DNA from 4 places in the Priestia sp. BR_2 genome. Region 2 is predicted to be linked to each of the others. Evidence: riboswitches for the same ligand, from Rfam matches in the RefSeq annotation. Region 2 holds a riboswitch; each other region holds the start of a gene.
What was found. A riboswitch is a leader RNA that binds a small molecule or an ion and turns the genes downstream of it on or off. The one in region 2 is predicted to bind cyclic di-AMP.

Region 1 (7,337 bases), on a different contig from region 2:
CGCTGCTGACCGTGATTGAATACGCGCCGATCTTCGTGATTTCCATGGTTGGCGGCGTACTGGCTGACCGTTGGCGTCCCAAGCGAACGATGATATGGGGGGATATTTTAAGCTTCATATCCATTCTGCTTATTTTGTTTGTTGTGTATGCGGGATATTGGCAGGCCGTGTTTGCGGTGACGCTGGTCTCGGCCGTCGTATCGCAATTCTCGCAGCCATCGTCCATGAAGATCATCAAGCGGTGTTTGCCGGATGAGCATGTGCCCGCGGCCACGGCGTTATCCCAGACCTCGATGTCGCTGTTTATCATTTTGGGACCTATGGTAGGCACGACGATTTATCAAGCATTTGGATTGCAGGCCTCTTTAATCAGCTTGCTGATTCTGTTCGGCGCTTCGGCGATCGTGTTGGCCTTTCTGCCTTCCACCGTGGACGAACCTTCCAAGGACTCGGAATCAGCCGGTTCGTTCGTGAAGGACATGAAGGCAGGCTTCGCCTATATCGGTTCCAGCCGGCTGTTGAAGGTGCTGCTGGTGGTCTACGTTTTATTGGCGCTGGGCAGCGGACTCGTACAGCCGCTCGACATCTTCGTCATCACCGAGCGTCTTCAGCTGGAGATGTCCAGCGTCCAGTGGTTCACCGCGCTTGAGGGCTTGGGCATGTTGATCGGCGGTGTGATAGCAGCGGTGATTGCAGGCAAAGTGAAAGGTTCCTACTTGCTGTTCGCGGGGCTGGCCTTCCTTGGACTCTCGACCTTTGTCGAGGTGCTGTCCCAGTGGCCGATCCTGACCGGCTCGATGCGCTTCGTCACCGGGGTGCTGATGGCCATGGCCCAGACGGTCCTGATGGCGGTGATGATGCAGCAGGTGGAAGAGAAATTCATTGGCCGGCTGAACGGCGTGATGACGCCGATATTTACCGGCATGCTGCTCATCGGCTCCGGGCTGACGGGCTGGTATATGTCGGTAACCTCCATTGTCGTGGTGTATTTTACGGCAGGCGCGCTCTTCCTGCTGTCGTCGTTCATCAGCATGAAGCTGCCGATCGCCAAGGTGCCGGTGCAGGAAACGGAGGTGCCTGTCAGGGTAGAGACTGCGGCCAAAGCCTAGCGGGTGAGTAAAAATCTATACATTTAAGCCGAATCTGGCAGAATGGTATCCAACACGAACGGGCTTCGTACTGGTAAAGACAATCCAAAAGAGCGGTGCCGGGGAGAAACCCGGGCACCGCTTTTTCGGCATATGCGAGTCCTCGAAGGAAGCGAAAGGCAGTCACCCCGCTAAAGCTGATCCGAAGCTCCACCCATGGACAAGGTGCTGTGCCTATATCCATATATCGCTTAAATGGCCACACCGAATCCGATCCATGTTATTCGCTGCAGCGTGGTCAGCAGATCAAGGCATACGGAACATCACATCTGTACCTGTCCGTCCGTTACGGTACACGATCGTGATATAATTCACGTTCTTGCCAAAGAAGCTGCGTTACAATGTTGGTAACGATAACACGAATATCATGAGCTGCATTCGGATAGGTAGACAAGGCGGATGCGGAAGAAATGAGGGAGTGACCATGGCTTACCATAAACCTGAGCGCATTGCGGAGATTACCGTGGAGAACGGGGTGAAAAAAGCGCATAACTCCGCCATAAACGTGATGATATTAGGATTCCTTGCGGGGGCATTTATTGCGCTCGGCTTTTTGCTTGACATACGCGTGATTGCCGGAGCGTCTCCGGAATGGGGAGGGATTGCCGGTTTTATAGGCGCGGCGGTATTCCCCGTGGGATTGATTCTTGTCCTGCTTGCAGGCGGGGAGCTGCTGACGGGCAACATGATGGCCGTGTCCTTGGCCAGATTCAAGAGGAGAATTTCCACGAAGGAGATGATGCGAAATTTAGCGCTTGTCACGGTCAGCAATATGTTGGGAGCGTTATTCGTCGCTTACTTCTTCGGCCATGTGACCGGTCTGACAGGCAGCGGCGTTTACCTGGAGAAACTGGTGGATATGGCCGGGCATAAGCTGGACGACAGCTTCCTGCAAGCCTTCCTGTCGGGCATCGGGTGCAACTGGCTCGTAGCCCTCGCCGTATGGCTGTCCTACGGATCGGATCAGATGAGCGGCAAAATTCTCGGGATCTGGTTTCCGACCATGGCGTTTGTCGCCATCGGGTTTCAGCACGTGGTGGCCAACATGTTTCTCATCCCGGCCGCGATTTTTGAAGGCTATTACAGCTGGGGCGAGTATCTGATGAACTTCATTCCGGTATGGCTGGGCAATTTCGTTGGCGGCGCGTTATTTGTGGGAGCGACATACGGAACCGTTTATTTAAAGCAGGAGAAACAGGCCGCAGCCGCTCCGCGCGGCGAGCAGACGCCTGTGCCATCGGCCGGCGCTCCTCAACAGGTTCATTCGGCGCAGAATGTTTCCTAATGCCGGAAGCCTGGCGAGCGTCTGGCTTAAAGAAAAAGCTGCGTTCAACCGTCCTTGATGAAAGGCAGCGGTTGATCGCAGCTTTTTGTCGTGATGGGCGAGGCTGTCCCCAGTAATGAATCAAGCAGGGAACAAGCCCGCTATTTTTTTAAATGGTAGGGAACCGTCGTGATGATCACGTCTCTCCGATACAGGAGATGTGCCCGGATGAGCAGGCTGGATTGATTGTGCAGGAAATTATGCCAGCCCTTCTTTGGGATGAACTGCGGAATGACGACGGTAACCTGATAGTCGGATTCGCTGGCCTTGCGCTGCACGGTATCGATGAATTTCGTCAGCGGCTGAATGATGCTCCGATAAGGCGAGTGCAGCGTTACCAGCCGGATGTCCGGCTGCCACTTTTTCCATTTTTCCTGGAAGGCGACTTCCTCCTCCCGCTCGAACGGCACGTACACCGCGATGATTTGGCCCGCTCCCAGCGATTTGGCGTAATTCAGCGAGTTCTCCACCACATGCGTGATTCCTGCCACAGGCAGGATGATGACATTCCCCTCAATCGGCTTAACCGGCTCGCAGGTCGTAATCCGGAGCTGGTCCGCTACCGCCTCGTAATGCTTGCGGATCCGGGTGAAAATCCAGATGATCAGCGGCAGGAATATCAGCACGGTCCACACCTGGGCGAATTTCGTAAAGAAGAAGATCATGGTCACGATAAAGCTGATGCATGCGCCGGTGGTGTTAATGATCAGTTTGACGATCCAGCCTTCGGGCTTTTCGCGAATCCATTTCACCATCATCCCCGTCTGGGAGAGGGTAAACGGGATAAACACGCCGACGGCATAGAGCGGAATCAGATGCTCGGTTTTGCCTTCAAAAGCCAGCAGCAGCAGAATGGAGAAAAATCCAAGAATAATGATTCCGTTCGAGTATCCCAGACGGTCGCCGCGGACGGTGAACATTCTAGGAATGAACTTATCCTTCGCCAGATTGACGGCAAGCAGGGGAAAAGCGGAATACCCCGTGTTGGCGGCGAGGATCAGAATTAAGGCCGTTGTCCCTTGTATGAAGTAATAAAGCGCATTTCGCCCGAAGGTATGCTCGGCAATTTGGGAAACGACCGTGACTTGTTCGCTGGGACTGACCCCATAGTAATAAGCCAGGAAAACGATGCCCGAAAATAACAGGGCCAGCAGCGACCCCATCGCCACCAGAGTTTTGGCCGCGTTATTCGGGGCCGGGTCTTTGAAATTCGGAATGGCATTGGAAATCGCCTCCACGCCGGTCAGGGCGGAGCTGCCCGAGGCAAATGCGCGCAGGAGCAGAAACAAGCTCAGCCCGGCTACGGGCGTGCCGATCGGCGTATGAAGCTCCGGAGACGCATGGCCTGTGGCAATGTTGAATATCCCTACCCCGATCAGGATGAATAACGCAAGCACGAACAGGTAAACCGGATAAGCCAGTATGGAGGCCGACTCCGTAACCCCTCTTAAATTCAATACGGTCAAGCATAGAACGAACACGATGGAAATCGGCAGATTATAGGCATGCAATTCCGGAAAAGCCGACGTGATCGCATCCGTCCCGGCCGACACGCTGACCGCAACCGTCAGGATATAGTCCACGAGCAAGGAACCGCCGGCAACCAGCCCCGGGTACATGCCCAAATTCCGTTTGGACACGACATATGCGCCGCCGCCGTGCGGATAGGAGAAAATAATTTGTCTGTACGACAGGATAAGTGCCAGCAACAAGACCAGGACGCCGACGGCAATCGGTATGGAATACCAATAGGCAGCTGCCCCGACGGTCATCAACACAATGAGGATTTGTTCCGGGCCATAGGCCACGGACGATAGCGCATCGGATGACAGGATGGCCAGCGCCTTGGTTTTATTCAGCTTTTGTTCGCCTAATTCCGTCGATTTAAGCGGTCTTCCGATGAGGAAGCGCTTGATTGAGGATAACATGGTTGTTTTTCACCGCCGCTTAAGATTAAGTTCATGGTAGAAGCTCCCTGAACGGACTTCTATCGGTGTTTTTTATATGCTGGACATAGGAGCGGTCACCCTTCCTATGCTGATTTTTGGCAAACAAAAAACACAGGGTAGAACCCTGTGTTTGATCACAAGTTCACAACCCTCCCGATCAACGCTGACGAGGTTAGCTGTCGGATTCGGGCGGTGAGAGTCGCCCTACCTGATTCCATCGCGGCGTACGTACGCGATGGAATCAGGATTCACCCCTTAGTATGGTTGAAGGATCCTATAGGTATCCTTCCATACGGTTGGTTCCCCCGCTTTCCATCAAGGAAATTAAGCGAATGTCATGTGAATATGAAGAATGTTTTCGAAGCTGAATAGTATATTACGCCTGCTCCAATCGTTTGTAAAACATCCTCCAACGAGCATTCGAACAAAATTATTTATAAAAAATGACAGATAAGCGCTTACATAATGACGTGGCTTTGACTGGCTTTTTATTTTGCATGTTTTCTGCGAAAATCACGAGTTTCTATAATATGGAAGGTTAGTCGCGGGGAACATCGGTCACTGGGAGGATGCCATATAAACAAATTCGCCATGCCGGTCTCGGGGGAGGAGACACTGGCATGGCGAATTTTTTTGGGAGTGGTCCATGATTCGGCAAGGAAGAGAAAGGGTCTGGGTTCCTCTTCTTTGCTCTTGATAGGAATATACCCGGGGGGAAGAAAAGTGAATCACCTGATTAAGAAAAAAATGTATGACTTTACTGGAACCCCGATTTTCTTTTAAGATAATGGGATATGATGCAGCCGAGCAAAAGGGGGAAGCACGAAATGACTCAAGCGATGATTCATCAGGAAAACGGCGTATTTCCGGCGGTATGTCCGTTGGATTGTCCCGATACATGCGGCCTGCTGCTGCATAAAGAGAACGGAAAAATCGTCAAGGTGACCGGTAATCCGGAGCATCCGATTACGCAGGGAGCCATCTGCAATAAAGTCCGTAATATGGCACACCGGGTGTACCATCCGGAACGCGTGCTCTATCCGCTGCGAAGAGTAGGTCCCAAGGGAGAGGGCGCCTTCGAGCGGATCAGCTGGGACGAAGCCATTCAGGAGATAGCCGGACGCTATAAGGGCTTGATCGAGGAATACGGCTCCGAGAGCATCCTGCCCTACAGCTTCTACGGCAATATGGGGATATTGAGCGTCGACGGCATGGACCGCAGGTTCTTCAACAGGCTGGGTGCCAGCCGCCTGAAGCAGTCGATCTGCAATTCCGCGGGCAATGAGGGCTGGAAATCCTTGATGGGGTTTAATGGGGGAACCGTTCCGGAGGACACCGTACGAGCCGACGTCATCCTCGTCTGGGGCGGCAACATCGTCAGCACCAATATGCACCAGATGGTGATTGCAGAGAAAGCGCGCAAAGCCGGTGCCAAGGTCGTTGTGATCGATGTCCACAAGAACCAGACGGGGCAATGGGCGGACTGGTTCATTCCGCTGTATCCAGGCACGGATGCGGCGCTGGCCGTCGGCCTCATGCACATCATGTTCCGTGACGGCATGGTAAATGAGGAATTCCTCCGCAAGTATACGATTGGTCATGAAGCCTTGCGCGAGCACGTCAAAGAATACACGCCGGAGCACGTTTCTTCCATTACCGGCATCTCGATCGAGGATATCGAGAAATTGGCCGAGCTCTACGGCCGGGCCGATACCTCCTACATCCATATCGGCAACGGTCTTCAGCATCACGACAACGGCGGCTTGACGGTGCGCAGCATTGCCGCGCTTCCCGCTTTGACCGGACAATGGCTGAAGCGGGGCGGAGGGGCCGCCAAGTCGAACGGCGGTTACAACAGCATGGATAGCGACGCGCTTGAGCGTCCCGATCTCCGGCCGAATCCCGAAGCGCGCACCATTAACATGAACCGGATCGGCGAAGCGCTTGCCATGACCGAACAGCCGATTAAGTCGCTCTTCGTTTATTGCAGCAATCCGCTGGTTGTGGCTCCCGATACCGAGCGGATCAGGGAAGGGTTTGCACGGGAAGATCTGTTTACGGTTGTGCATGACCTGTTTATGACGGATACGGCCAAGTATGCCGATATCGTGCTCCCGGCAACCTCCTCGTTCGAGAATACGGACCTGTACGCTTCCTACTGGCATCAGTACGTTCAGCTGCAGGAGCCGGTCATTCCGGCACTTGGGGAGAGCAAGGGCAACGTAGAGCTGTTCTCCATGCTGGGACGGGCTATGGGGTTCCAGGAACCGGCTTTTCATGAGACCGAGGAAGAGATGATCGCAAGAGCGCTCGACTTCCCGGATAACCCTTATCTAAACGGCGTCACGCTGGACAAGCTGAGGGAACAGCGCCATGTGAAGCTCGATATGACGCCGCTTGACACGTATCTGGATCGTTTGCCGACGTCTTCGGGACGCATCGAGTTATACTCTGCGCAGCTGGAGGAAACAGGTCTGCCGCCCCTTCCGACCTACGTGCCGCTGAAGGAAGGATATGACGGGGTAAGGCGCGGCCGCGGTCATCAATACCCGCTCATGTTCATTTCGCCGCCGAACCATAACTTCCTGAACTCGACCTTTGCGAACGTGGAGAAGCATCAGAAGCTGGAGAAGGAGCCGGCCCTGCAGATTCACCCTGCGGATGCGGAGGAACGCGGGCTTCAGGACGGCGAGATGGTCATCGTATATAATGACCGCGGAACCTATGAAGTCCGGGCGAAGGTGACGGATAAAATGCTGCCGGGCACCGTAGTCAGCCAAGGCCTGTGGTGGGAAGGCGAGGGCCGCAAGCAGCGCGCCAATGCCCTTACGCCGGACAGGCTGTCCGACATGGGCGAAGGGGCTACCTTCTTCTCGACGGTGGTCGAGGTCAGGCGGAAGCAGTAAAGCGATAGAC
Region 2 (7,337 bases):
TGAGGGTTGGGAATTTGAACAAGGGAGATGGATCGTCAGGAAGTATACCTTCTCCTCCTTCATGAAGGGAATCGCTTTTGTTGATGAAGTGGCAGCTATTTCGGAAGCTTTCGGACATCACCCCTATATCACCATAGATTATAAAGTCGTTACGCTGCGTCTCACTTCCTGGGACGACGGCGGCATTACGGCTGTGGATATTAAGGAAGCGCAGCAGTTTAACGAGGCCTACGAGAAAAGCCGTTCCAAGGACGGCAAATCAGGACAATAGACGGGAGACGGATCCATCCGGTCATAGCTCCCCAATATGTAAAAACACGCTTGCGCCGGGAGGTTCTCCAGGTTCAAGCGTGTTTTGCGTATAAGCTGATTTATTTTTTCTCAGCAAGGTACAGCGCGATGTTTGCGATTTCGTCAGGCTTAAGTTGATCCTTAAAGGAAGGCATACCCTTACGGCCTTTGGTTACAACGTTGAAGATCGCGTCCGCATCCATGTGTCCGCCTACTTGATTCAAAGCCGGTCCAGCGCCGCCTTGAAGTTGGTCACCATGACAGCTGATGCAGCTTGCTTTCAGTGTGGCTTCGGCTGCGGCAGCATCCAGAGTCACTTCCGGCATAGTCGGCTTCTCTTCCTGAGCTACCTGTTCCTTGCCTGGGAGCGTAAACATCAGCGCAATAGCCAACGCACATGCGACGAAGAACAATCCGCTCATGATCCATTTTTGCATCGTCATATCGTCCCTTCTATGTATACTGCACTTTTGCACTTGTCTCCATTATAAACCAACATCCATAGACAGCATAGCCAGTTGTGACAAAAAAAGCAACTATACCGCGCGCCTTCATAAAAAGTACACAAAATTGTGCTTTTTCATATAGACAAAGATTACTATTCCTCATTTGCCGGAGGCTCATACACCATGCAGTGGAAAAGGGCGTTTCCCGTCGGTGTAAGGCGCTCGTACGTATCGGTGATATGAAAGCCCGCCTTTTCGTATGCACGGATCGCGCGCTCATTCCAGGTCATTACCTCCAGGTCGATCTCATCGGCAGGCCGCCTCCGCCTCGCTTCCCGGACAATCGTCTGCATAAACCGTTTACCCATTCCCCGCCCGCACCAATCAGGCCGCATGCCCAGCCCGATCCGCGTAACCTCATGCATCGGAAACAGCTGGGCAAATCCCCATAGCGTCTTCCGTTCATCCAAAATCGAAATGTACTGTTCCCGGCGGATGTCCGGATCCCCAAACTCGATCTCAAGCCCCTTCATCTGCTCCCAGGGAAGAAAACCGTAAATGTTATAGGGAGGAGGATAGGTCCAGGCGCATATTTCTTTCGCGTGCTCTTCACGCATGACCACCGTATGAAATGAAATCGGTGCTGCATCCATTGGCAAAGTCCCCCTGTCATAATTACAAATTAAATTATACCCCATTTCTCAAACATTCTAGCCGCATTCAAAAAGCCCGTCCAAGAGAAGTAGGTCTCCTTTGACGGGCAAACGGATATGTATGGGCAGGACGAGGATAAGACATCGAAGCTTAGGAGGATTCTCCGGTCGACTTTTCATACTGATCATTGCTCATGATGCGTTCGGCATCTACGTATCGCTGCTCGTAGTAGTCCTCAGAAAATAAAATCAATATTTTTCCATTAGGGTGTTTAATGAAGGGAGAGGAGGGTATATAAAGGGTAGAAGATGCAATGACTTGAGGAAGCGAAGAGAATTTGCATAATAATTTTCTTTTTTTCTCGAAAAGTGGGAACTTTTTCGTTGTCCCAAACGTTATAAAGGTATACACAGAGCAGACAAAAGAAAAAGCCGCTGGATGAGATCGGCACAATCTCATACGCCCAGGGCTTCTTGTAAAGGATAAATCAATGAAGTTCCAATAATTAATTGTAGTTCACAGCTACAGACTTGTACGTAGACTGACTCATGACTCGCTTAGCACCTACGTATCGATTGGCGTAATAGCTCTGGCTCAGCGGACTAATGATGACACCGCGCGAGGATGAGGAATGAGCGAATTTGCCGCCCCCAACATAAATACCCACATGAGATACACCTCTGCCGGATGTGTTGAAGAACACGAGATCGCCAGCTTTCAGCTTGCTCTTGGCTACGGCCGTACCGACTTTGTATTGAGCTCCAGACGTGCGCGGCAGGCTTAGACCAAGTTTCTTGTAGATATAGCTGGTGAATCCGGAGCAGTCAAAACCATTCGTTGTGGTTCCACCTGTTTTATAAGAGACACCAATGGCTGGTTTGATTGCAGTATTTAATTTGGAATCGGCGAAAGCGCTTCCGGTCCCTAATGTGAGTGCGAGGGCCAGGCCTAGAGAAATGGCCGTTAACTTCTTTTTCAAAACAAAAAGCTCCTTCCATTGCCTGCGAGGTTAGCTTAAGGGTTCGGTTGAAGGTCCCCTATGATCCCTCTCTTGCGAGATCAATTCACCCAAAACGGATCCCCCGCTTCCCAATCATGGGAATTCGGCTCCTTAAAATGTTGATGAACCCATTCATAGACGTCTGACGTTCCAACATGCTTAACGAAATTACATAGTTCCAGCAAAAAGTTACAGTAAAGATGACAAAGTTGTTACTAACATATTCGTTATTTTAGCAGAGTATTAACAATTTGGCAAATGAGGAAAGCTCATTTTTATACAAAAAAACCTGTCACCATCATGCGGGATCAGGTTTTTTTGTAATTTGGCCATCGGAAAATGTAATATTGAGGAAAAATAAGCTTCTATTCTTTGTAAAATCAAGTCCGAGAGAGAAATGTGTCGCTTCCGATTACAGCATATTTACGAGCTTGTTTATCATATGATGGTAACGAAATGTAACGATTAGGCATGCTGCGAGGAAGAATCCCGCCACAAATGGTATTGGGCGGAAATTACCCAAATTTGGAAGAGTCCATTCAGAAAATAAGAGGCTTGCTGAATAATCAAGCCAATCAATCCCGCCCAGAAGAGCGATGCCGAGCTCAGGAGCAAAAGAATGACGCAGGCCGATCCGCCAACGGTAAGGGATAACAGCACAGCCGTGCCCAGTCGGCGGAAGAGCGCAAGAACGGAGCTGATCATGCCGGAATTGTCCGTACGGCCGAATTGCATATAGAGCAATAACAGGCGAATCAGATAGGCGTACAGAAACCAGCCGGCTGCATGAGGCAGCGCATGAAGCAGCAGAACCGGCTCATGGATCCCGTTCAGCAGGATCGGAAGGATTTTGGGCAGAATCCAGTATCCGGGCACAAAGGTAAGAACAAGTTCGATCAGATAAAATACCGTAACGGGCTTCCATAGCTTCTGCATGCCGGTGAAGAAGAATAATCCGCGCTCGCCCTTGGCCTCCTGGTGGAGGTTATAGAAGATGCCTGCCCGAATGAGCGGGGTACATACCATCCGGATCAGGAGCAGAGCGGCCAGAAGCCAACCATAGGTATGGACCGTGCCGCTTAACGATAGACTCATCTCGCCCTCGTAGAAGAATAACAGGCGACTAAGCTCGTTAGGGGCAGAATCCGGATACCGCATCAGCAGGGGGACGACTGCCGATTTTACAAGCCGGTACAGGCAATATCCCCACAGCATGCGGTACAAGAACAGCAGAATGGAGACGTATAATTGGTCTTTAACACTGATCCAACCTTGGCCTGCATAACTTTTCATGTGCTCCCCCCTCACCATGACAGGCTGCCGAACAACGTCTCCACAAGCTTGGTAATACTGAGATTCCAGCGTGTGACCACCTTCGGATCCATTCCTGCCTTCATATAGTTATTGATGTGTCTATTCTCCAGAACGATGGAGTATTTCGGATCAACCATGGCCCAGGCGAGCGGGGTGCTGTACTCCAGGGTGTACGTAACTTTTCCGTCCTTGCCGCTCCAGGTTCGCTCCACCGTTTTGCCGTCTTCAAAGGCGAACACGATAGGCACATCGGTTATATCTCCGTCCTTGCTCGTAATCTTGACCGTGGATTCATACCGCGGATGGTCTGACGTGCCTTTATTTTTGGTTTTGATCACATCGATGGCGACGTCGGCCATTTGGCTTCCATATACATATTGGTCAAAATACGATTGCCAGGAGGTTTTGCTTACTTGCTCGACGACTTTCTGAAAATCAGACGTGGTTGGGTGCTTGAAACGGTATTTCTGGGCATAGGTATGCATGATTTTCCCCATCATCTGTGGACCGACCTGCCGTTCAATGCCTTGCAGCACCAGCTTGCCTCTCGTGTAAACATTCAGCGCGTAGTTCTCGTGTGAGCTGTATTTCCAGGACTCCATCTTCAGCGGGGCAGGGGAGGTAATCGATGCTCCTTGAGCAGCGGTGTTGGAGGTAATGCCGTATTCTTTCTCCATCACTCTTTCTTCTGCATAGGTTGCAAAGGCCTCGTCCAGCCACGCTTCCTCAAATTCGTTGCTTGCGATCATTCCGTAAAAATATTGGTGGGCGATCTCGTGAATGACGGTCCGTTCGAGCTCATAACCCGGCGAATCGTTCTTGGCCCCGAAGGCCGTGACCAGCGTCGGGTATTCCATGCCGCCTGCACCGTTGCCCGACTCCGGCGGGACGACGATGGACAACGTGGAATAAGGATAGGTTCCGTACCATTTACCAAACGAAGCCAGTGCCGACTTGGCGGCATCAAAGTAACGGTCCTTCAGGTCTTTATGGGCCGGATCGAGATACAGCTTGATGCGGACGCCCGGCACGCCCGGTGCCGAGAAGGCCTCCTCGGCCGTGACAAAGTTGGGCGAGGCCGACCAGGCAAAATCATGCACATCATCGGCATAGAATTGATAAATTTTTTCCCCGTTCGACTTTTGGGCAGGCTTGGTCGGGAATCCGGTCGCGGCAACAATGTAATTCTCGGGCACCCGGATGCGAACGCTGTAAATGCCGAAGTTGGAGTAGAACTCGGAGTTGCCGTGGTATTGATGAAGATTCCATCCTTCCTCGGCTCTTCCGCGAAGTCCGGCCGGTTCATAGACCGATACTTTAGGAAACCATTGGCCAGCCATAATAAAATTCTCGGTGGTACCCATGCGCGCGAATATTTTGGGAAGCTCGACTTCAAATTCCATGTGAATGGTGATGCTCTCCCCGCCCTTGATGGGTTTGGGCAATCTTAGTTTGACAAGGCTGTGATCCTTGATGTTCCCGTCATCGGGTTGGACGAATTGAAGGCGATGGGTAAGGGCCAGTCCTTCCGTCGTTTTCACATTGGTAATGGTCATGGAGCCGTACCCGTCGTCCGGCATGGGGTCGGAACGAAGCCTGCCGCCCGATTCCTTCATAAAGGTCGTTTCATCGGAAGCAAAGGCATTGGGATACAGATGAAAGTACAGCTCATTTACGCTTTTTTTGCCTGGGTGAGTCCAAGTGAGTGTCTGCTTGCCCTTAAGCTTGTTCTCCTCAGGCTCGTACCGAACATCCATGTGATATTCCACCAGCCGGTCGCTTAGGGCCGGAGCGGGAGTATCAGGCTGCACCTTAGGCGGTGAGAGCGGGGCCTTCTCCACGGCAGAGGCAGAGGGCTTGCCCGCATTTGGGGCAAGGACAGACGCTGAGGACCCTGGATTCAGAAATATCGGCATCGATCCTGCAAGCAAACCAAGGGCAAGCAGGGATGATAGAAAGACTTTGGCACGTGGTGGGACCATATCGAACAACCTCCCGTTGACAAGCATCTAGTGCATGTATATGTTTGCTTTTGGGGGATTATTAGTTAAAATAAAATTATTGGGACATGGTTATCAATTTAGCGGCTGATACGTGAGAATCGGCTCTGATATAGGAGGTCGGCAGCAGTGGAGAACGAAGATCAGAAGCAGGGTGCGAAGAAACCCATTGCGTTGAATATTATCAATAGCAAGAGTAAGCATAAGGGGTTTGGATCCGGCTCCATCGATCTGAACAGTTTGTCGCCTGTCATCATCGACAATGGCGAGGCGCGAGTGGATATTGGAGCCATGCATGCAAAGAGCAAGGTGGAGAAGGGCATCCGTTTCAGCATGAACCGGGATGAAGTGCCCAACGGACGCCAGGTGTGGATCGTGTGGGTAGCTGTAGACCGTACCGCGGAAGGACAGCATTATGCAGGCATGACCGCGTGCGAAATGTGGATCGACCATGAAGCACGGCGCGGCTGGAAAATCCTCGCCGACCATGTGAATAAAATGGATGCGGCGATGAAGCGCAAGATTATTCTGGATGGGCTTGGCGACGTGGAGAAGAAAGCGCTGCGCGAACTGCTGATCTCCCGTAACGAGGAATGGTGGAATGCCTCGCCGGAGGAGTTTAGAGAAGCTCTTCAAACAGCGGAATGATACCATAAATAAGCATTTTTCTAGATGCGGACATAGGAAAGACCGGTAGGATTCGTGAAAGAATCCGCCGGTCTTTTTGTGATTGTTACGGTTAGAATGGAAGGGCGTAGGTCAGCTTTTTCTTTATATCAAGAAACGGATTTTCGTATTGAAGCTTCAGCTTGCCGCCGGCATATCCGTCATACGTAAGGCCGTCTCCGATGAAACCCACTTCGTTTGGCGGCATCTCCTCAATAGCCTTGATGCTCTCCTCGTCCAAAAGATCGGGATAGATAAGTTCTGCGGACTTGCCTGTCGGTTCAACAATATACAGGGTTGCCTTCGTATAAGGACGGACGAGCAGGAAGTCCTGTTCGATTGCTTCCACAATAAAATGATCGTCAACACCGGTGAGGGCGGCCAGATCGTAGGTTTTTACCGTTTTGCCCATCGGATGAACCAGCTCTAGCGTACTGCCATTCATCATGGCAACTTTGCCTTTGTAGCTGAGTTGGTCCGGACGGTAGTTGATCCCGGCAAAATTGGTGTGATTCGTTTTGGAAAGCTTCAGAATTTTCATGTCCTGAATGAGCACCCGATATCTTCCTTCATGAATATGGGGTTCCCCGTAATAATTGGACAAGTCGACGACATAGGTATTGCTGTTGATGCGATGTGCGTTCAAGCCCACTTGATCGATATCCTCGATCGGGAGAATGCCGACTTTCGTTGGCGTCGTTCCGGCTTTCCCCATGGACAGCATACCGGTCTCGCGATTTACCCAGAACAGCATATTGGCCTTGGAGGCATAAGCATATTGGGACCAGGAATCAAAGGTGGTTCGAAGTCCGGATTTGCTGTCGTACTTCAACTGAATGCCGAAGCCTTTGGTAATCAGGCTGGCGGGAACATAAGTCACGCCTTTCTTCACAACCGGAGCCGCCTCAAGCTTCAGAGCGGTACCCTTGGCATTGACGGCGCGCGAATTTCCAATAATCACACGAA
Region 3 (7,337 bases), on a different contig from region 2:
TGATCCGGATTGTTATCCGGTCCTTCCGTACAGTTCTCCTTCACCCAAGCAAGCGCCTTCTCATACTCTTCAGGATCATAGATTCCTTCTTCCATACGGCGCGTAAACTCGCTCATATCCACATATTCGTTCCGCATGCCCAGATATTCCTGGAAGAAGCTGTCGTCCACGATCGAGCCGGCGATGCCCATCGACACGGAGCCCATGGACAAGTACGATTGTCCGCGCATATAGGCCGCAGCCAGCCCGCTCCGCGCAAAGCGCAGGAGTTTCTCTTGAACGTCATCCGGGATGCGGGTATCCCCTTCATCCTGAACGTCTTCGCCATAGATGCCGAATGCGGGAAGTCCTTTCTGCGCATGGGCCGACAAGACGGCTGCCAAATACACCGCGCCCGGACGCCCTGTTCCGTTGAAGCCCCATACCGCCTTCGGACGCGAAGGATCCGCATCCATCGTTTCCGTTCCGTAACACCAGCAAGGCGTAACGGTTATTGTCAGGCCGACCTCGGCATTCTTGAACTTCTTGGCCGCTGCGGTCGCTTCGGCAACGCCGCCGATGCAAGTATCCGCAATCACGCATTCAACCGGCTCGCCATTCGGATATTTAAGCTCTTTCGTCAGCATCTCGGCGACGGCCTTGGCCAGATTCATCGTCTGTTCCTCAAGGGATTCCCTTACCCCTCTCCGTCTGCCATCTATCGTAGGGCGAATGCCGATTTTCGGAAACCCGTCCCGCCATCTGTAATCGTTTTCAATTGTCATGTATGTCACGCCTCCCTATAAGGATTATGACATCATTGTAAGTTGATTCGGGCTCAAGGATAACCCACTATGTTGTTATATCGGTCCCCAATTTCAGCAAGACAGTGTACCTATGCGTAAACGGGTTGCAAACGATTTCGGCATCGAGGAGCAATATGCATTATAATAGGAAAAGGATGCTGCTTTCAGGAGGGACGAGACCGTGCCAAAAATCGAAATCTCGCATAGTAAAAGCGATCACTTCCGCTTCATCAAAAATCCGCAGCTGCTCTTTGCCGGTCAGGTCGTGGACGAGGACTTCTTTTATGGCCCGCCCCAAATCCACGATTTCTGCGAGATCATCTATGTGGTTGAAGGTCGCGGAGAATTCACCATAGCAGGTAAAGTATATGAGCTTCACAAAGGCGATGTCGCCATCTATAACCCCGGCATTCCCCATGAGGAGAAATCCATCACGGACGGGCCTTTCAAGGTAATCTATTGCGGCGTGGATTCGCTTCACATTGAAGGGGTGCCTCAGGGGATGCTGCTGCCGGCCTATGTCGAGCCGGTCATATCCTGCGAGAAATACGCTTATAAAGTGGAGAGCTATCTTTCCGAGATCCTCCGCGAATGCGATTCGCAGGTACTGGGGTATGAAACGCTGAGCACGAACCTGCTGATGTCATTGATTACCGTGATTTATCGCATCGTGGACGTTAAACACCAATTCCAATCCTTGAAGGGCAAGAATGAAATCGCGCTGCGGACCAAGCACTTTATCGACGCCAACTACACCCAGAGCATCAGCCTCAAGGACATTGCCGATACGATGTATGTCAGCCAGCATTATTTATCCCATCTGTTCAAAAAAGAAGTCGGCGATTCCCCCTTCAATTACTTGATATCCCGCCGGATTGAAGAGGCCAAGCGCCTGCTGGCGGATTCCGAAATGCCGGTGCACGAGGTTGCTTCCCAAGTCGGCTACGGCAACGACAAGTATTTCTCGATGTTATTCAAGAAAATTACCGGTCAAACGCCAAGCTCGTTCCGGGAACAGAGCAAAATGGCCGTGGAGTGAAGGAATTTTGGTTTGTTTTCCTTTCAATAAAGCAGGCAGCCGCAATGGTACGGCTGCCTGCTTTATATATATTACTGTCATATGTCCTTCTATATCGTCAAAAGTATGGAGCATGCTTGATTTTGACTGGGCCGACCGTTTCGATCCTGCTCTGGCATCCGAGACGGTACCCCTCTTCGATTTCTTCCGGATCCAGGCGCCGTTCTTCGGCCAGATTGGGTTCGGACAGATACTCGATTCCCTCCACCACCATGCAGCGGCAGCGCGCACATGTCCCTCTTTTGCAAAAAGAGTTCCAATCCACCTCATTCCGCTCGGCCAAGTCAAGCACCGTCATGCCCAGAACAGGGGCCACGCTGCGCTGAACCTCGCGGCCCGTAAGCTCGATGATCCGGTCCGGCACGGCTTCCATTCTCTCTTCCGCTGCCGGGAGCGACGATTTTTCTCCGCTGTTCCCGCCCTTTTTGTTTTTCCAGAATTTAAACACGCCTTTATCCCCCTATGCATGTAATCATCAGGTTATGTATGAATTCCTTCAATTATTATACTGGAAAGTTTAAAAAATCAACATGCTTACTCTTATCGATTCTATGACATCATGCAATTGGAACTCTATGAAAATTTTGCTATACTAGCGTATGCTAGAGCAAATCCCATATTCTAAGAGAATCATTCTATTATTTTATTGGGTTGGAGGGAAAACAATAGCATGCTGCATAAACCATTAGGAAAAACAGCCGTCGCTGCCGTTCTTGCCTTATCTCTGCTCGGAACCGCTCCCCATAGCGGCCAGGTACTGGCTGCGCCTGCCATTTCGGTAAAGCTGGATGACGTTGCGCTTACATTCGATGCAGCTCCCAGGATAGACAAAGGGGTCACTTACGTGCCGTTCCGGACGGTCGGTGAAGCGCTGGGCATTCAAATCGCGTGGAACAGCAAAACGCAAACGGTGAAGGCCATTGGCGAGGTGAAAGGTCAAACGACGGAAGTGCTGCTTCAAGTCGGAAGCACGAGCGCAACCGTCAACGGTAAAAAAGTGAAGCTGGCCGCTCCCCCTGTCCAGCGGGAAGGCCGCGTTCTGATTCCGCTCAGCTCGTTCAGCAGCCAATTCGGCGTCAATGTCGGCTGGAATCAGGCGACTCGCACGGTCTCCCTCGTGTCGCCTCAGCGCGAAATGCATCTAAGAGCCTTTTACGCTTTGCAATCTTTCCAAGAGCGGGATCTCGTAGCATCCATGAATTCAGTCGCCTTCGGCTGGAGCCGCATTGATCGGGAAGGTCAGTTTACGCTTCAAGGCGACGAGTATCGTCTGCCTGCGGCGGCCGGCGACGTGACTCCGCAATCGATTGTTGCGGATGCAGCGGATCAGGAGATTAAACCGTACCTTATGGTTTACGCTTTGGACGGAAACGGCGAATTAACCAAAGTCCTCAGCGACAGCAGCCTTCGCCAAAAGTCCATTGAGGGCATCACGACCGCGGTCGCGGATAACGGATTCGGCGGCGTGGTGCTTGATTTCGAAGGGCTCGGTTTTAAACTGGATGCCGCGAAGCAGCAGAAGCTGCTTAATGATTACGTCAAGCAATTGAAAGCGGCATTGCCGAGCGACATTGCTCTGTCCTTAGCCGTTCCGCCATTGAACAGCGCCTATAAAGGCTATGATTACAAGACGCTGGCCTCCCTTGCCGATGATCTCATCGTCATGGCGTATCAGTACAATCCGGTTGGCACCAAAGCCCAGGTTCCTGAACCCAACAGTCTGGTGGACCAAGCCATTCAGCAGGCACTTCAGGCAGGCGTTCCTAAGCAGAAGCTCCTGCTCGGCATCAGCTTAAGCAGCGAAACCGCCACATCCGTCGACGATAAGCTCGGCTTGGCCAAGCGCTATGATCTGAAAGGTGCCGCCTTCTGGCGTCTGGGCTTGTTCCGTTCCTATAATAATGGCATGGAAGCCGCCGTGAATGCCTCTGTCGTAAAGGAATAATCTAGTGAATCTTTTCGCAGAATCCCAAATTATAATCTTCCATAAAAAAAGAAAGCCTGACAAGATCATCTCTTGTCAGGCTTTCCGGTTATGTATCGAACTCTAAACTGCGTATTCCAATTAGCTCGCGCTTCCTACCAGTTTAGCATAGTTCTCTTGACTCAATACACGGCGCGCCGTTACATAACGCGGTTCGTAATAGGAGTCGCTAAGCTTGCTGATTCTTACGCCCTTGCTGCTGGAAGCATGCGCAAATTGTCCATCTCCAATGTAAACGCCCGCATGGGAAATGCCGCTTCCGCTTGTATTGAAGAATACCAAATCTCCGACTCTCAGGTCCTCGCGATCCACATGAACCCCGGCTTTAGCCTGACTCTGGGATGTGCGCGGAAGATCCATGTCGAAATTTCTAAACATATACAGAATAAATCCGGAGCAATCAAATCCGCTTGTCGTTGTTCCGCCCCATTTATAAGGCGTTCCTACCAATTGCTTCACTTGATGCTGAAAATTCGGTTGTTGATCAGCATAAGCTGATACGGCACCTGAAGAAAAAATAATTGCAGACCCAAGCAATGTGATGACAAATTTCTTCAAAATATGTTCTCTCCTTCGATGCCTACGGAGTTAGCTAAGGGTTCGGTTGAAGGTTCCCTATACTCTCTATGGTACAAGAATAATTCACCCAAGACGGTTCCCCCGTTTTCACAAACGAAATTCGGCAAAATTCATTAACATTTTGTAACCTTCTCTTAATATAGTATACAAGCAAGGATGCTGTCAATAATATCCTAGAAATCTATCACTATATGTTAATCAATGTCGTATAGGCTGAAAATTTTCATGTTTTTTCATTATGCCATCTCGCATACTCATGACAATTATGTAACACTCCATCGAACCTCCGGCGACGTTTTGTTAACGGGCATGCAACTTTTTTGCAGTTCGGAACGTTTACATATTCAGACAAGAAATCAAAGAGGTGATCCTTCGCTTATGAGTCAAATCACGATGGCTGAAGCTTTGGCAGTCCGGGCAGCAATCAACCGTCTCATGAATCAATTGATGTCGGAACGCTTGAACAACAGCAGCACGATCATTGAAAAAGGGGAAACGGCGGAGTATCCTGCTCGCAGCGTGGATGCCATTACGGAAGAGATCGAAGCCGCCGCAGCGGATTACAGAAAGCTGGATCTGCTGATGGCAATCTCCAACACGACGCAGACCATTAGTTGGAACGGCTCCGACATGACCATCATGGAGGCGATCGAGCTCGCCAAACAAATGCGCAGCGATATCGGACAGCTTGCCCATCTCGGCTCCCGCAAGAAGCTGGAGCGCCAGAGCGGACGGGGAAGCGGAGATGGCGCCGTAACGCTGTTTAACGTGGCCTTATACGATCCGGAAGCTTATCAGGCGCAGGCGCGCAAGAAGGAACGCGAAGTGACCAGGCTCTCCTCACTGATCGAGCATGCCAACCATACGAGCATGATTACGTTCGACGCATCAAAATACATGGAGTAGCGGAAGCCGCCGGCTCCAAGCCTGCAGGCCGCCTCGCGTGCGGGTTTGGAGCCGGCGGATTCCGTCGGCGGGCGGGAAAGTGCGGGCAACCGCTTATTGTTTGTCGGATACAAACAAACCTAATAGGAAACCAAAAACTCGACTCCAGTGAAAACGGATGACGGCTCACGGTTTACGCCTATCACCTGTCACAAGTTACGGACTTCGCTTACGCAAATATGATCGCTCCGTTTCCCGCTCTCTTCATGAATAATCAGAAAGCCGCCCTTGAGGGCGGCTTTTGTTGCCTTTTCTTTACGAATGTATTATTGGAACAAGGCTGCGGCTCCAACCAGGCCAACATCGTCCCGCAGTCCCGCAGGAACGATCTCGTAGGTTCCTAAATAAGACGGCATGACCAGCTTATCCGTCATTTCCCGAAGCTGCGGGAAAAGGAGCTCGCCTGCTCTGCTCACACCCCCGCCAACCACGATGCGATCGGGGTTGAAGCTGTGAATGACGTTAACCAGTCCAAGCGCCATGTAATAAACGGCACGATCGATGACCTCCACTGCGACGGGGTCATGAAGACGTTTAGCCTCGAATACATGCCTGGCGTTCACGCCTCCATCGGCTGCGGCCAGTTCAGAAATAACGCTGGTCTGGGTAAGCATCCGATGGGATGCTGCCAGGCCGATGGCCGTTCCTGAAGCAAACACCTCCCAGCAGCCATGGCTGCCGCAATTGCACTGCGGACCGCTGGGATCAATGATATGATGCCCAAGCTCCCCTGCAAAGGAATTGCTGCCCAGAAACAGCTTGCCATCCAGCACGATGCCTGAACCGATGCCTGTGCTGAGCGTCACGTAAACCATGTTCGTCGACCCTCGGCCGGCACCTCTTACATATTCGCCCCATGCGGCTGCATTGGCATCATTCAGCACTTGTACTTCCGTATTCAGATCTCGTTCCATCCAGGCTTTGAGCGGGACGTTGGTCCATTCCGGCAAATTCGTGCCGTGAATGACAATGCCCTCCCGGCTGTTAACCGTTCCCGGCGAAGCCATGCCTACGCCTCGAAGCGGGTGGCCGCCCGACACGCTGCGAATCATGTTCGTAATTCTCGCGACCACTTCCTCGGCCGTACGCGCTCCGGCTGTCTCCATTTGCTCCCGGTTCAGCAGCTGTCCTTCGGAATCAAAGAGCGCTGCCGCGATCTTCGTACCCCCAAGGTCAACGCCAACCACAAATTCTTGCTGTTTATTCAATTCGGTTTGCAATTTTTGTTCACCTGTTTCCGATAGGTTTGCTACTTCTATTGATGTAAGCTGTCAGCCAATGATCGCAGCTCAACCGGATCAATGGGCTTCAGCCCTGATCGGCCATACCGGACAGCGGAGCCGAAATGAACCTCGCTCACGCCGGTCTGGTCGATGAAATCGCGTATGATTTCCCACTTCAGGCCGTTCCCGGCCAATATCTTAAGCCCGCTGCCTGCGGCTTGTTCCACAAGCTCGCGAATCCTCGGGATCGCTTGCGGTGCCGGCTGCGGTCCTCCCGACGTCAAGACGCGGGTGACGGCCGGATATTTCTGCAACGTACGCAGCCCTTCGAATTGATCTTCCAATTCATCAAAAGCCCGGTGGAATGTCACCTGCATATCGCCCGTCCATTCCAGCATTTGGGCCAAGGCGGCCTCGTCGATCTTTCCTTCCGGAGTCAGCATGCCAAGGACCACGCCAGCCGCACCCGCCTTGCGGATCGCCTTAACCTCCGCAACCATGGTTGCTATATCCAGCGCGTTATACACAAAGGATCTGCTATGGGGCCTTACCATCACATGGACCGGAATCCGAACGGCTTTCACGACCTCTTCCACGAGACCGATGCCCGGCGTGAGCCCGCCTTCGGTGATCGCCGTGATCAATTCCAGACGGTCCGCGCCATTCTTCTCGGCTGTGATGGCATCGTCCACGCATGTTGCGATAATTTCAAGCAGCATGTTCTTCACTCCTTACTGTCGTTG
Region 4 (7,337 bases), on a different contig from region 2:
AGGACATAAACAGCATGAGCAGTCCGTAGGTTCCTCCCAAAATGAGCACCATAACTAAATCCTGCATGAATGTAACCTCCCCTAACTCTTGTGGCGTCAGTCCAAACGCTTAGCTCATAACGGATGCCATCAGAAAGGACACCTGATGATGATTCGTATGAAGCACCACATCGGCACCCAGCCCTTTGTATATCAAGCGCGGATTGCCGGAATGGGTGATCACGTAAATCGACTCCGAGGTCCATGTCCGGCAGATCCGCAAGTAGCGGCAGCACAGATTCAAGCTGCTTTCGAACAGAAACACCTTGCTGACGGGAAACTCGGGAATGATCCAGGTCTGCTCGTCTCTTGTATCAATCAAAATGATGGGTTTGCAGCCCAGTTCTCGCAGCCTCTGCTGCTCAGCCCGGTTGTTGGCTATAGCCGCAAACGGAACACGTTTGTGAATCAGCTGGCGGACGAATTCCTCCCCGGCCTTGTTCGGCGCGGATACCAGGATGAATTCCTGTGGTTTCTCCATCTTCGTTTCTCCTCCTAAGGTCAGAAAGAGAAGGCAACAACAAAGAAGCCTGCGGAAAGAGAAGAACTCTTCCCGCAGGCTTCTTACAGGACACGGTGAAATACACCGTGGCCCAAGTCCACGACAATCGTTGCCTCTCTCGATACGCTTACGAGGTTAGCTGACGGATTCGGGCGTGAGAGTCGCCCTACCCATAGACCGTTATCTTGTCTACAGGATTCACCCCAGAGAGATCAGGTTCATCTCCCGACTGGTTCCCCCGTTCCTTTTCCATTCAAGGACTCAGCGAAAATTAATAACGAGTAGCATGTTATTCTATTAGCCATTGACTTGTCATCCAGACTGGGCATAACAGCACAGCAACAGGAGGTTCACGCGGTGAGAGTCGCCTCTACCTTCAAATCTCAGCAAGGCCCATGGTGCCTTCGCCATCGATCCATAAAGGCTTAGGGGCAGCTCTCACACTGCCTTTAGACCTTCATGAAACGGCTGCCCGTATGCCTTGGTCGTTGATGACCGTCAATTCATAGTTCGTATCATACGTCCGGCCCCGCAGGATGTAAATGTGAGCAAAAACACATCTAGCGTTATGTCGAACAGGAACCAAGCAGTATTTCGTCTTTATCTTCCGAATACTGCTCTATACTATGTATTTCTCTTGTTTTCTCTTATTTATCGCAATCCAACGAGATACCGAGATTTTGCCACGATAATAGATGACACGGCCGATTGTACGCGTTTTCTTTTACCGTTTTCATCACATTTCGGAATCTATTCGTCCCATACGGTCATTTACTTTTCGTTTCCTCCGGCGTATGATTCATCCATCTATCCGAAACACGTGATACGCCGAGCTCCCGACAGACCGGGAGACGGGGGAACCAAAGTCACCAGTCTTCGATTGGTGAATGGGGTGAATCCGCTGCGCCTAGGATCGAAGGGCCCAGCGGTAGGGTGCTCTCAGTCCGAATCCGTCAGCTAACCTCGTAGGCGCGTTGTTGAGAGAGAATACCATCCAAGCTTTGGCATAGCGGCCGCCGGAATTGGGGCTCTAACCATAAATAGGCCTGGAGAGCGGGGTTTCTCTGCTCACCAGGCCTATTTGCCGTGCATATAACATTCTTATAAAGGAGCGTAGATCATATCATGACGAAACTCATCGAGGCAGCGCTTACACCCGTCATCGAAACCGCAGTGCCTGCATTAGGTGAAGAGACTATCCGCCATATGGAGATATTTCGTTTCGACCGGGGCTCGGCCGAACGCTTTATCCCATGGAGCGATCATGGCTGGAACTGCGGCTTGTTCAAAGTCAGCTGCAAAGACGCGGCAGGATATGTCGAATATGCCCTGCCAAGCAAGAGAGAATTTTCGGACCTGGTCCGCTGGGCATCCGTCTTCTCAAGGCTGAGAGGCATGTCCGTGACTGAGGCCATTCGCTATGCCCGAAAGCAGCAGCAGTGGGGACCCGCACGGATGCAACTTGCTGTATCGGCCCTCGCCGATCTGGAGATCAACCTGCATCGGCACATCACTCGAGAGCGTTTAGGCGGACTGCCGCTAGAGCGCTCCTTCCTTATGAATTGCTCGGAGGCGTATTATCATTTCTAGGGGCAGCAGCTACAGAGAGCTGCTGTACCCGTTTCCTTTGGATCGGGCACTTCTAAGCAGCCTGATGTTTTTTGAAACCATGAAGAACCCCGTCAAAAAGCCACTTATTTCATCAGGCATTTTGACGGGGTTCTGCAATCGGATCCCGCTCACTTGAACATATTTTTGAGCACCATCATCAGGTTGGCCGGCTTCTCTGCCAACCTCCGGGTGAAATACGGGTACCACATCGTTCCATAGGGCATATAACACCGGATACGGTAGCCGTCCTGCGCAAGCGCTGCTTGATCGTTCATTCGCAGTCCATACAGCATCTGAAATTCATAGTCCTGTTTGTCTATGCGGCTCTGCTCGGCAAATACCTTCACCCAGTCGATGATGTTGTCATCATGCGAGGCAATCGCGACGTAGGCTCCTTGGTCGAAATGCATTTTGACCAATTTCTTGTAGTTGTCAATGACCTCCCGCTTCTGCTGAAAGGCGATGGTTCCCGGCTCTTTGTACGCGCCCTTTACCAGCCGCAGATTAACGCCGGCCCTTAACAGATTCTTCACGTCCTCCTCCGTACGGAACAAGTAGGCCTGCATCACGGTCCCCACATTGGTCAGCCCCTCCTTATGAAGGCGGAGCGTCATATCGATGGTTGCCTGGGTATACGGCGAATCCTCCATGTCCAGGCGAACGAAGTTGCGGTGCTCTTTAGCCTTTCTTACCACCGACCTGATGTTTTCGTAAGCCTTCTCGGGGTCCAGGGCCATGCCCATTTGCGTCGGTTTCAAGGATACGTTCGATTGCACTTCGCGCCTCGCAATCCCTTCCACCAGCTTCAAATATTCCTCCCGGTACCCGGCCGCTTCATCCAGCGTCGTAATGCCCTCCCCCAAATGATCCAGCGTAACGAGAATGCCTTTCGCGTTCAGCCTCTCGATTTCGTCCAGCGCCTCATCCAAGGTATCGCCGGCAATGAATCGGCCAGCCAATTTCCGGCCGTACTTGATCGACAGCCATTTCACGAGTTTATTGCCGGACACCGTCAGGATCACTTTACGGTACAGCTCGGTTCCGTCCATGCGCGCGCCCCCTTTGCCAGGTAAACCAAAATGCACTCTATCTAACTCATATGCAAAAATCATGACGGCATGCAGGAAGACATACATATTTAAATAGAGGTTTTCACCAGGAGATCCTAACCATGCCACCATGACGATCCGCAGCTGGACCATTGGCCTGAAGCTTCGATTCATATCATGTTAAGGAGGGGCCTCCCCATGCGAGCACCTTTTCGGAACGAACCATTTATGGACTTCAACAACGAGTGGAACAACAAGTTATACGATGCGGCGTTATCCGGGGTCGAAGCCGAGCTTGGCCAATCGTACCCCTTGGTTATCGGCGGTGCCAAAATCCATACGGAGCGTACCGCAAAGTCGGTCAATCCGTCGCGCAAGCGCCAAGTCATCGGCGTCGTGTCCCAAGCGGATACCGAGCTTGCCGAGCAAGCCATTCAGACGGCGGCGCGTACTTTTGAGACGTGGAAGCACACCGAGGCGAACGAGCGGGCACGCTACCTGTTCAAGGCCGCGGCAATCATGCGGCGGCGCAAGCTGGAGTTCTCCGCGCTGATGACCCTCGAAGCCGGCAAGACGCGTGCCGAAGCGGACGCGGATACGGCCGAAGCGATCGATTTCATGGAGTTCTATGCCCGCGAAATGCAGCGCCTGAGCGCGCCCCAGCCGCTGACGGTCCACGAGGAGGAAGAGAATCATCTCGATTACATCCCGCTTGGCGTCGGAATCGTCATTCCGCCTTGGAACTTCCCGCTCGCGATTATGGCCGGTATGACTACGGCGGCCATCGTCTCCGGCAACACCGTTGTGCTGAAACCGGCGAGCACCACCCCGGTCATAGCCGCCAAATTCGTGCAGCTTCTGGAAGAAGTCAGCCTGCCTCCGGGTGTCGTTAACTTCCTGCCTGGTCCGGGTCAGGAAGTGGGCGACTATTTGGTGGATCACCCTTTGACCAGGTTTGTCAGCTTTACGGGTTCTCGCGACGTTGGACTGCGAATTCAAGAGCGTGCGGCCAAAACGCAGCCGGGGCAGCGATGGATCAAGCGCGTCATCGCCGAAATGGGCGGGAAAGACGCCATCATCGTGGACAACGAAGCCGATTTGGACCTTGCTGCGGATGCGATTACCGCTTCGGCCTTCGGCTTCTCCGGCCAGAAATGCTCCGCCTGCTCCAGAGCCATCGTGCATAAGGACGTTTATGATACCGTGCTGCAGAAGGTCATCGAGCGCTCCAAGAAGCTGGTGATCGGAAGCCCCTCCCATGCCGAGGCTCAGGTGGGACCCGTCATCGACGATAAGGCGTACCGTAAAATTCTCGACTATATCGAAGTCGGGAAAAGCGAAGGCAAGCTGGTACTTGGCGGATTTCCGGGCGATCCGGAGGGGTATTTCATTCAGCCTACGATTTTTGCGGATGTGGACAGCACTGCCCGTATTTCCCAGGAGGAAATCTTCGGCCCGGTGGTGGCCTTCACAAAGGCAGCCTCCTTCGACGAAGCGATTCAATTCGCCAATAATACCGATTATGGGCTGACCGGCGCGGTGATCTCGAACAACCGCGCGCATCTGGAGCAGGCACGGCGCGATTTCCATGTCGGCAACCTGTATTTGAACCGGAAATGCACCGGCGCCTTGGTGGGCACCCACCCGTTCGGCGGCTTCAATATGTCCGGAACGGATTCCAAAGCCGGCGGCCGCGACTACCTGCTCTTGTTCACGCAGCCGAAGGTGGTGTCGGAACGGTTCTGAATACGGCATGCCAAAAAAACCTCTCCATGATCATGGAGAGGTTTTTACTGTACCTTGTTTTGTCGGCATTATGCCCTGGCTTTGCCCTTCATCTCCCGGACCACCTTGCCTTCGAAGGATTGGTTCATCCAGTAGGCAAGATGAATGCCTTCTTCGCTGAAGGTGCATTCCGTCGTTAAGTAGAACGGCGTCTCGGTCAGCCTGACGGTCAGCTGCAGCGTCCGGTCATCCTTCCAGGTCATGGAGGCAGCATACGCTTGATCCGTCATCATGATCAGCTTCGTGGTTCCCGACTTCCACTCGCTCCGGCCAAGGGCAATCGAGTTGACGCCATGTTCCCCCGTAAGCTCCATCACCCCGCCATCCTCTTCAAACCGGACGGAGAACGAATGCAGCTTCTCCTCGTTCTCTTCGAGATCATAGACGATCCCGGATACGTCCTTCTCCATCGGAGATAAAGCCTCCTCGCTTGGCGGATCCAGCTTAAGCGCTTGCAGCGTTCCGGCAAGGGATGAGGCCGCGTCCGCATCGGCCGGCAGCGGATCTGCTCCCATCGCCGGCAGCAAATGCTCCCATACCTCATTCAGCACGTCCTGCATATCTCCAAGGCCGGAGGTAATCGCCAGGACCGCATCCTGCTCCGGGATCACGATGCAGAATTGTCCGAACGCGCCGTCGCCGCGGTATGCTCCATGGCGGCACATCCAGAATTGATAGCCGTATCCTTCGGTCCAGTCCGAAGAGGAATCCGCAGGTCCGTTGGATATCTGCTTGGAGGTCGCTTCTTCAATCCAAGCCTCCGGAATCAGGCGCCGGCCATCCCATTCTCCCTTCTGAAGATAGAGTTGGCCAAACTTGGCGATGTCCTCGGTCTTCAGCTTAAGACCCCAGCCGCCGGTGTTGATTCCCTGCGGGCAGCTTTCCCATGCAGCCCCCTGAATGCCGAGCGGTTCGAACAGACGGGGCTGCAAATAATCCAGCAGCGTAATGCCGGTGACCTTCTGCAGAATGGCCGAGAGCATGTACGTCGCTGCGCTGTTATATACAAAGTGGGTTCCAGGTTCATGCTCGACTGCTTGCTTGAAGAAATCATCCACCCAAATATCGGACTGGATGGCAGGCTCCTGGGCATGTCCCGTGCCCATGATCAGCAAGTCGCGTATCGTCATCGCGGACAGATTCGGGGACGGATCCTCCGGTTTGTTTTCCGGGAAAAAGCCGATCACCCGATCCTCCAGCGTAATCCGGCCCTCCTGGACCAGGAGTCCAATCGCGGTAGAGGTAAAGCTCTTGCTTAGCGAGAACAGCATATGCGGTTTGTCCGAGTCGTACGGCTTCCACCAGCCCTCCGCGACGGAATGCCCGTGCCGAACCAGCATGAAGCTGTGCAGCTCAAGCTCCTTCTCCTGAATCGAGCCGATAAAACGTTTGATGGACTGAGATGAGATTCCTTGGTTTTCGGGGGTACTTCTTGGCAATAATCGAACCGTGTTCGTGTTCATCCTATTCCGCCTCTCCCTGTATAACAAGATAAATTCATCATGACCCTTCCATTATACACCAGATATCGGCGCCGCTTCATCATATCGCACGGCACGGAAGCCCCAACGTTCGCTAATCTCGTTCAAGTCCTCCCGAGCAAGGAAAGCGGCCTCCTGATCACGCCCTCGCGCCAGCTCCTCCCCATCCACTTGAGCATTGCCGCACTGCACCATTTCCTCCGAATACAGCGCCGGATGGGACAGGAAGAAGTACTGTTCGTCCGTCAGGCCGCCAAGCAGCCTTTCAAACGACTCGGCCCCGTCCGGAACGCCGCCAGGGAAAAAGTTGTAGTAATATCGGTGGTTGATGAGCCCCTTCGCTTCCATCCAGCGGTCCAGCTCCTCTTGCAGCCCGGGAATGAAGCGCTCGGGCAGCATATGGGAATCCGCGTAAGAAATGTTGAAGCCAGCCGCAGTCAGTTTATCCAGCTGCGCTTCGCACTCCATAAGGATCTCCTGCAGCGAAGGCGGATGATGTTGAAACAAGCTCGGGTCCTGATAGAAGTACCCGGCCCGATCGACAAGCGAAGGAACCTGTTCCTTCGCGGCAACAGGTCCCCAGCGTACGTTATCCCATTCGGCGTTCAGCGTCATATGGAAGCCGAAGCAGATGTCCTTGCGATGCGCCAGCAGCTGCGCGGCCTCGGCAAGATAAGGACCGGGCGCCATAATGGACACATTTTTGATGAATCCGGCCTCAACGGTCCTGGCAATCGCAGCATTGGCGGAACGGCTGGAAGCATAATCGTCGGCTCTCGTAATGATCCGCCTCATTTCACAGCACCTGCGGCAATCCCTTTGATAATGTATTTCTGCGCGAAAACGTAGAAAATGACAACCGGGATGATC

Region 1: it holds a riboswitch for cyclic di-AMP, as region 2 does, so the genes downstream of both, RB298_RS05455 (APC family permease) here and RB298_RS21785 (C40 family peptidase) in region 2, are expected to answer to the same signal.
Region 3: it holds a riboswitch for cyclic di-AMP, as region 2 does, so the genes downstream of both, RB298_RS31350 (C40 family peptidase) here and RB298_RS21785 (C40 family peptidase) in region 2, are expected to answer to the same signal.
Region 4: it holds a riboswitch for cyclic di-AMP, as region 2 does, so the genes downstream of both, RB298_RS26435 (hypothetical protein) here and RB298_RS21785 (C40 family peptidase) in region 2, are expected to answer to the same signal.

What each region holds. Positions count from the first base shown of each region.
Region 1 is NZ_JAVFHM010000139.1:61,675-69,011, reverse strand. Features, by position in the region: gene RB298_RS05465 (MFS transporter) at 1-1,109, shown strand, start outside; gene RB298_RS05460 (formate/nitrite transporter family protein) at 1,573-2,433, shown strand; gene RB298_RS05455 (APC family permease) at 2,574-4,400, opposite strand; cyclic di-AMP (ydaO/yuaA leader) riboswitch at 4,567-4,762, opposite strand; gene RB298_RS05450 (molybdopterin-containing oxidoreductase family protein) at 5,249-7,327, shown strand.
Region 2 is NZ_JAVFHM010000281.1:33,585-40,921, reverse strand. Features, by position in the region: gene RB298_RS21800 (4a-hydroxytetrahydrobiopterin dehydratase) at 1-271, shown strand, start outside; gene RB298_RS21795 (c-type cytochrome) at 372-728, opposite strand; gene RB298_RS21790 (GNAT family N-acetyltransferase) at 890-1,390, opposite strand; gene RB298_RS21785 (C40 family peptidase) at 1,897-2,370, opposite strand; cyclic di-AMP (ydaO/yuaA leader) riboswitch at 2,375-2,510, opposite strand; gene RB298_RS21780 (hypothetical protein) at 2,857-3,684, opposite strand; gene RB298_RS21775 (M1 family metallopeptidase) at 3,696-5,687, opposite strand; gene RB298_RS21770 (YwhD family protein) at 5,835-6,353, shown strand; gene RB298_RS21765 (stalk domain-containing protein) at 6,445-7,337, opposite strand, start outside.
Region 3 is NZ_JAVFHM010000350.1:50,924-58,260, forward strand. Features, by position in the region: gene RB298_RS31330 (L-fucose isomerase) at 1-764, opposite strand, end outside; gene RB298_RS31335 (AraC family transcriptional regulator) at 967-1,824, shown strand; gene RB298_RS31340 (2Fe-2S iron-sulfur cluster-binding protein) at 1,922-2,311, opposite strand; gene RB298_RS31345 (stalk domain-containing protein) at 2,534-3,808, shown strand; gene RB298_RS31350 (C40 family peptidase) at 3,929-4,405, opposite strand; cyclic di-AMP (ydaO/yuaA leader) riboswitch at 4,409-4,542, opposite strand; gene RB298_RS31355 (hypothetical protein) at 4,805-5,332, shown strand; gene RB298_RS31360 (ROK family protein) at 5,638-6,591, opposite strand; gene RB298_RS31365 (copper homeostasis protein CutC) at 6,627-7,313, opposite strand.
Region 4 is NZ_JAVFHM010000305.1:177,005-184,341, forward strand. Features, by position in the region: gene RB298_RS26430 (hypothetical protein) at 110-520, opposite strand; cyclic di-AMP (ydaO/yuaA leader) riboswitch at 650-818, opposite strand; cyclic di-AMP (ydaO/yuaA leader) riboswitch at 1,358-1,530, shown strand; gene RB298_RS26435 (hypothetical protein) at 1,667-2,131, shown strand; gene RB298_RS26440 (proline dehydrogenase family protein) at 2,281-3,201, opposite strand; gene pruA (L-glutamate gamma-semialdehyde dehydrogenase) at 3,400-4,947, shown strand; gene RB298_RS26450 (serine hydrolase domain-containing protein) at 5,016-6,449, opposite strand; gene RB298_RS26455 (polysaccharide deacetylase family protein) at 6,501-7,262, opposite strand; gene RB298_RS26460 (carbohydrate ABC transporter permease) at 7,259-7,337, opposite strand, start outside.